2 linked regions of the Euzebya rosea genome follow. The protein of the gene in region 2 binds, or shares a complex with, the protein of the main gene of each other region. Links are inferred from orthologs where the notes say so. Each region holds a gene or a part of one and is shown on either strand. Other genes may lie near its edges. The genes, in order: secY and secA.

Evidence for each region.
Region 1: the proteins of secA (region 2) and secY are in contact, whole or in part, in a crystal structure (PDB 3DIN), measured with the Thermotoga maritima proteins. The link is inferred for Euzebya rosea from one-to-one orthologs. Residues at the interface, in WP_004082002.1 of Thermotoga maritima: Glu261, Ala262, Arg263, Lys300, Ala301, Arg302, Thr303, Ile304, Ile305, Leu323, Tyr324, Asp325, Pro326, Val329, Ser330, Tyr333, Ile336, Lys340, Phe345, Val349, Glu363, Phe364, Tyr374, Ser375, Gly376, Gly377, Glu393, Ile395, Thr482, Ser483; in WP_004081795.1 of Thermotoga maritima: Glu108, Gly109, Glu110, Glu111, Ala236, Glu237, Arg238, Arg239, Ile240, Thr241, Ile242, Gln243, Tyr244, Ala245, Arg246, Arg247, Val248, Thr249, Gly250, Arg251, Arg252, Val253, Tyr254, Gly256, Ala257, Ser258, Thr259, Tyr260, Leu261, Pro262.

Annotation. Positions count from the first base shown.
Region 1 is NZ_PGDQ01000006.1:58,674-61,889, reverse strand. What follows is about bases 152-3,056. They hold secY (preprotein translocase subunit SecY), read right to left. Parts: upstream 2,298-3,056; coding sequence 1,005-2,297; downstream 152-1,004. Other genes in these bases: rpmD (50S ribosomal protein L30), read right to left, coding at 2,917-3,056; rplO (50S ribosomal protein L15), read right to left, coding at 2,415-2,912; CUC05_RS09395 (adenylate kinase), read right to left, coding at 152-293. Also shown: more of CUC05_RS09395, read right to left, coding at 1-151; more of rpmD, read right to left, coding at 3,057-3,216. UniProt on the Escherichia coli protein: The central subunit of the protein translocation channel SecYEG. Consists of two halves formed by TMs 1-5 and 6-10.
Region 2 is NZ_PGDQ01000001.1:103,701-107,458, forward strand. Bases 40-3,486 are described here. They hold secA (preprotein translocase subunit SecA), read left to right. Parts: upstream 40-427; coding sequence 428-3,286; downstream 3,287-3,486. Other genes in these bases: CUC05_RS00395 (putative bifunctional diguanylate cyclase/phosphodiesterase), read left to right, coding at 40-339; lgt (prolipoprotein diacylglyceryl transferase), read left to right, coding at 3,271-3,486. In the rest of the region: more of CUC05_RS00395, read left to right, coding at 1-39; more of lgt, read left to right, coding at 3,487-3,758. UniProt on the Escherichia coli protein: Required for protein export, interacts with the SecYEG preprotein conducting channel.

The sequences.
Region 1 (3,216 bases), on a different replicon or contig from region 2:
AGCATCCCGTTGAGGGTGTGGGCCTGGGCGACGTTGCGGGGATAGCCGTCGAGGAGGAACCCCTTCTCGGCGTCGGGCTGGCGCAGGCGGTCGGCGACCATGCGGTTGGTCACGGAGTCGGGCACGAGCTCGCCCTTGTCCATGTACCCCTTGGCCTCCTTGCCCAGCGGCGTCTCGCCCTTGACGTTGGCACGGAAGATGTCGCCCGTGGAGATGTGCGGGATCGCGAAGGTCTCCGAGATCATCGCCGATTGGGTCCCCTTGCCCGCCCCAGGCGGTCCCAGCAGTACCAGTCTCAAGCGTCCGTCTCCTCGTGTGGCGTCGCGATAGTTCCGACGAGCCTACCGGCCGGTACGCCCAGCGGGCGAAACGGCCCGGCCCCTGTTGGACGTGTGCGATGCCCTCCCTCCGGGGCCGCGCATGGCACACGCCCCGGGGCGTCGTGGGCGGTCCCCACCCCTGGGAGGAGTCAATGCCACACATCGGGCTCCCCCGTGCGCGATCCCCCTCCCCCGCGGGCGGCCATGCCACACGCCGCTGCCCCCGGCCCCTCGGCCCGCGGTGGACCCACGCACCCGCCGCACGGTGTGGCCCGGGCCCGACGCACCCGCCGCCGCACGGTGAACCCGTTGCCGTGTGCGATGACCACCCCGCAGCGCCGGGCATCGCACACGCCCTGCCCCGTCGTGTGCGGTCCCCACCCCTGGGAGGAGTCAATGCCACACGTCGGCCTGCCCCGTGTGCGATCCCCCTCCCCCGCGGGCGGCCATGCCACACGCCGCTGCCCCCGGCCCCTCGGGCCGCGGTCGACCCCACGCCCGCGCGCACCCACCGCCGCACCGCAGCCACGCCCGCGCGCACTCGCCGCACACGCCGCAGCCACGCACCCGACGCACCCCACGCCCGCGCGCACCCGCCACCAGACAGGCCACACCGACCCCGACGGACCCCGACAACGACGAACGCACACACCAGGGGTGTGTGCGTTCGACAGGGTTCTCGGGCTAGCCGCGGATGAAGCCCTCGTAGTGGCGCTGCATGAGCTGGGACTCGAGCTGCTTCATGGTCTCCAGGCCCACACCCACCACGATGAGGAGGGTGGCGCCGCCCAGCGGGAACAGCGCGTCGCCGAAGCTCAGCACGACCAGCGGGAGGATGGCCAGGGCACCCAGGTACAGCGAACCCGGCAGGGTGATGCGGGTCAGCACGCGGTCCAGGTACTCCGCGGTCGGCCGGCCCGGACGGATGCCGGGGATGAAGCCGCCGTACTTCTTCATGTTGTCGGCCACGTCGATCGGGTTGAACGTGATGGCCGTGTAGAAGAACGCGAAGAAGATGGTCAGCGCCAGGTACGTGATGATGTACACGGGGTGGGCGCCGGACTGGAAGTACCGGTTGGTGAAGTTCGTCAGCGCGTCGTTGTTGACGATCGAGGCCGCCAGCGTCGGCAGGTACAGCAGCGACGAGGCGAAGATGATCGGGATCACGCCGGACTGGTTGACCTTGAGCGGGATGTAGGTCTGCTGGCCGCCGTACTGGCGACGACCGACCTGCCGCTTGGCGTACTGCACCGGGATGCGGCGCTGGCCCTGCTCGACGTAGACCACGCCCACGATGAGGATCAGGCCGACGATCACGAAGGCGATGAACAGCGGCAGCGACTGCTGGTAGATGGCCGAGAACTGGCCGGGCAGCGCCGCGATGATCGCCGCGAAGATGATGATCGACATGCCGTTGCCGATACCGCGCTGGGTGATCAGCTCGCCCAGCCACATGATGAAGGCCGTACCCGCGGTGAGGGTCAGGATCATCAGGGCGCGCTTGGGCACCGAGTCGTCGGGGATCAGCGCGCTGGTGTCGATGCCGGCGTTGCCGAACAGCTGACCGGACTGGATCAGCACGATCAGGCCCGTCGACTGCAGGACGGCCAGGACGACGGTGACGTAGCGCGTGATCTGCGTGATCCGCGCCGTGCCGGTGGCGCCTTCCTTCTGCCACTCCTCGAGCTTCGGGATCACCACCGCAAGCAGCTGCATGATGATCGACGCCGTGATGTACGGCATGATCCCGAGCGCGAAGACGGCCAGCTGGGTCAGGGCCCCACCGCTGAAGAGGTTCAGCAGCTGGGCGACGCCGCTGGCTTCGGCCTGGTCGAGGATGTTGTTGAGCACCGAGTAGTCAACGCCCGGGATCGGGATGACCGAACCCAGGCGGTACACGGCGATGATCCCCAGGGTGAAGAGGATCTTGCCCCGCAGATCGGGGATCTTGAAGGCGTTCGCGAATGCGCGGAACATGCGTTCTCCTGTGGCCGGCAGGGCGTTCCCCGGACATCGATGACGATGTCGTCGAGGCGCGGCCCCCCATGCTGACACGAAACGCTCCCCCGCGAGTGCGGAGGAGCGGTCGTGAGGTTACTCGGTGGTGCTGGCCTCGTCGGCAGGCTGGTCGGCCGTGCCGGAGAGCACGCGGGCCAGGCGCTCGACGGAGCCGCCTGCCTCGGTGATCTTGGCCTCTGCGGACTTCGAGAAGCCCTGGGCCCTGACGGTCAGCTTGGTGGTGAGGTCGCCGTCGCCGAGGATCTTGACCCGCTCGCTGGGCTTGCGGATCAGGCCCTTGTCGGCCAGCTCGACCGGGGTGACGACGTCACCGTCGGCGAAGTGGGCGTCCAGCTGGGACACGTTGATCCCCTGGTAGGCGACCCGGTTGCGCGGGTTGAAGCCCGGCAGCTTCGGCAGACGACGCTGCAGGGGCATCTGGCCACCCTCGAACCCGAGGGGGACGTTCTTGCGGGCGCCGGTGCCCTTGGTACCGCGGCCGGCGGTCTTGCCCTTGCCAGCCGCCTCACCGCGACCCTTGCGGGTCTTGCGCTTGGTGGAGCCGGCAGCGGGCTTGAGGTCATGGATCTTCACGAGGTCACTCCTCCTCGTCGGCGGTGTCGGCGAGGGCGTCCTCGTCGACGGTGCCGTCGGGGTCGACCGCGTCAGCGTTGGCAAGGGTCACCTTCTGGGAGGTGATGGGGCCCTGGCCGCGATCGCGGTACTTGGACTTGCCGCCGTTCGGCAGCAGCTCGTCGGACACCTCTTCCACGGTGATCAGGTGGGTGACCTTGTGGGCCATCCCCCGGATCTCGGGACGGTCGGGAACGACGACGGTCTGACGGATGCGCTTGAGGCCAAGGGAGTGCAGGGTGCGAATCTGGTTCGCCTGCGCACC
Region 2 (3,758 bases):
CTCGGCGTCCGGGTGGCGCTGGACGACTTCGGCACCGGCTACGCCTCGTTCGCGACGATGCAGTCGTTGCCGCTGGACATCCTGAAGGTCGACCAGACCCTGGTGGGCCGGCCCGAGGACACCGACACGGTGCTGCGGGCCGTCGTCACGATGGCCCATGCGATGGACCTCGTGGTGATCGTGGAGGGGATCGAGCGCCAGGACCAGCTGGACGCCGCCCTCGGCGTGGAGGCCGACCTGGTCCAGGGGTATCTGCTCGGTCGGCCGGGGGATGTCCGACTGCTGGGTCGGTCGATCCAGCGGACGGGGATACGCTGGGAGCCGGACCCCACGTTCTGACGGGGTTCGACGCGCGCCCATCGGCGTGTGCGCGTGACGAAACGGTGGTCGCGAGGACACGGGTCCCAGGCGGCCGGGAGAGTGACGGATGCTGGATCGACTGCTGCGGATGGGCGAGGGCAAGCGGCTCAAGCAGCTCTGGAAGATGGTTGAGCAGGTCAACGCGCTCGAGGACGACATCAAGACGATGTCCGACGGCGAGCTGGCGGCCCAGACCGACGTCTTCAAGAAGCGGCTGGCCGACGGGGAGACGCTCGACGACATCCTCTTCGACGCCTACGCGACCGTCCGCGAGGCCGCGTGGCGTGTCCTCGGACAGCGTCCCTTCGACGTGCAGGTCCTCGGTGGGATCGTCATCCACCAGGGCGAGATCGCCGAGATGCGCACCGGTGAGGGCAAGACCCTGACCTCCACCGCCCCCGTCTACCTCAACGCCCTCGCGGGCAAGGGCGTCCACGTCGTCACGGTCAACCCCTACCTGGCCTCGCGTGACGCCGAGTGGATGGGGCAGGTCTACTCCTTCCTGGGCATCAGCACCGGGTACGTGTACCCCCAGCAGCCCAAGGCCGCGAAGAAGGCGGCCTACGACTGCGACGTCACCTACGGCACCAACAACGAGCTCGGCTTCGACTACCTGCGTGACCACATGGTCCTGCAGCCCGACCAGCTCGTGCAGCGCGGCCACAACTTCGCCATCGTCGACGAGATCGACTCGATCCTCATCGACGAGGCCCGGACCCCGCTCATCATCTCGGGTCCGGCCGACGCCAGCTCGCAGTGGTACGAGGTGTTCGCCAAGCGCATCGCCCCGAAGCTGAAGCGCGACGAGCACTACGAGGTCGACGAGGCCAAGCGCACCATCGCGGTCTCCGAGGAGGGCGTGGAGAAGGTCGAGGAGCTCCTCGGCGTCGGCAACCTCTACGAGAACGCCAACACGCCGCTGATCCACCACCTGCAGAACGCCATCCGCGCCAAGGAGCTGTTCCGGCGCGACGACGAGTACATCGTCGACGGTGGCGAGGTCCTGATCGTCGACGAGAACACCGGCCGCACGCTGCACGGCCGCCGGTACTCCGAGGGCCTGCACCAGGCCATCGAGGCGAAGGAAGGGGTGAAGATCCAGCAGGAGAACCAGACGCTGGCCACCATCACCCTGCAGAACTACTTCCGGACCTACGACAAGCTCGCGGGCATGACCGGTACGGCGAAGACCGAGGAGAAGGAGTTCGCCGAGATCTACGAGATGGGCGTCGTGGTCGTGCCGACCAACCGTCCCATCCAGCGCCTCGACCAGCCGGACCAGATCTACAAGTCCCTGGACGCCAAGCTCAACGCGGTGGTCAAGGACCTCAAGGCCCGGCAGGAGAAGGGCCAGCCGGTCCTGGTCGGTACCGCCAGCGTCGAGCGCTCCGAGGAGCTGCACAAGCGCCTCAAGGTCGCCGGCGTCGACTGCGAGGTGCTGAACGCCAAGAACCACTTCCGCGAAGCCGACATCGTCGCGCAGGCCGGCCGCATCGGTGCGGTGACCGTCGCCACGAACATGGCCGGTCGTGGTGTCGACATCCAGCTCGGTGGCAACCCCGAGGCGCTCGCGACGAAGGTCGCCAAGCGCGAGGCCGGGGCCGAGCCGGTCACCGACCTCGAGACCGGCGAGGTCGAGCCCGAGTCGGTGTGGCGCGAGCGCTACCAGGCCGAGTACGACAAGGCCCTCGCGGCCTTCCAGGTCGAATGCGCCGAGGAGAAGAAGACGGTCCTCGAGCTCGGCGGCCTGTACGTGCTGGGCACCGAGCGGCACGACTCCCGACGCATCGACAACCAGCTGCGCGGTCGGTCCGGACGTCAGGGCGACCCGGGTGAGTCCCGGTTCTACCTGTCGCTGGAGGACGACCTGATGCGGCTGTTCAACGCCTCGGCCGTCGAGTCGATCATGAACCGCCTCAACATGCCCGAGGACCTGCCCATCGAGGCGAACATGGTCACCAAGGCCGTGGCCCGGGCACAGGCGCAGGTCGAGTCGCGCAACTACGAGATCCGCAAGAACGTCCTGAAGTACGACGACGTCATGAACGCGCAGCGCAAGATCATCTACCGCGAGCGCGACACCGTTCTGCACGGCGAGGACAGCCAGGTCGAGGAGATCGCCGAGCAGTTCGTCGAGGACGCCGTCGACAACCTGGCCGTCCAGTTCGCGCCACAGGGCGTGTTCCCCGAGGAATGGGACGTCGAGCAGCTCGAGGAGCGTGTCCGCAAGCTCTTCGGCGTCGACGAGTTCGCCATCGACGTCAGCCAGTTCGACGGCAAGGAGGCGCACTTCGACTTGCGGCAGAGCCTCGAGGAGACCGCCATGGAGCGGTACGAGGCCCGCGAGGAGGAGATCGGTGCGGCCGGCATGCGCCAGGTCGAGCGGCGCGTGATCCTCTCGGTCGTCGACCGAGTGTGGCGCGAACACCTCTACGAGATGGACCACCTGCGCGACGGCATCGGGCTGCGCGCGGTCGGTCAGCGCGACCCCCTGGTGGAGTACCAGCGCGAGGCCTACAACGCCTTCGCCGACATCCAGGCGCGCATCAAGGAGGAGTCGGTCGGCTACATCTTCAACCTGCCGGTCCGCAAGGAAGGCGAGGCGCAGGCGAGCGCCGAGGCCAAGCCGGCGTCACCGCGCCCCCGCATCTCCCGTCCGTCCCTCGACGGCGCCGCCAACCGGCCCATGGACACGCAGTTCAGCTACTCCTCGGCCAAGTCGGGCGACGCCGCGCCGAAGGGCGCTGGGGCGTCCTACTCCGTCGCCAGTGGGGGCGCCGGCGCCGCTGCGCCCGGGTCCGCCAAGGAGAACGCCGCGGCTGCTGCCCAGCAGGCCGGCACGATCCGCAACGACGACAAGACCGGCCGCAACGACCCCTGCCCCTGCGGTTCGGGCCAGAAGTACAAGAAGTGCCACGGCGCCTGAGGATCGAACGAAATGAGGCCCGGAGGGCGCCGTTCGGGGGGCCGGGGGCGGAGCCCCCGGCGGAAGCCTGGGGCGTAGCCGCGGCGCTCGCCTCGATCCCGTCCCCGTCCACCAACGCCCTGCACCTGGGGCCGCTGCAGCTGACCTTCTACGGGTTGGCCATCGCCATCGGCGTCGCGATCGCGTGGCGCATGACCGTGGTCCGCATGGGCCGACGGGGTGCGGACACCGAGGTCGTCGAGCGCATGCTGATCCGGGCGATCCTGCTGGGTTTCCTCGGTGCCCGGGCGGCCTACGTGTCGACCCACCTGTCGCGCTTCGAGGACGAACCGTGGAAGGTCATCGCCATCTGGGAGGGCGGCCTGGCCCTCTTCGGTGGCCTGACGGTCGGCACGCTCGTGCTGGTCGTGCTGAGCCGACGGTGGGACGTTCGGCTGCCCGACCTGCTGGACGCCGTCGCCCCGGCCGTGCC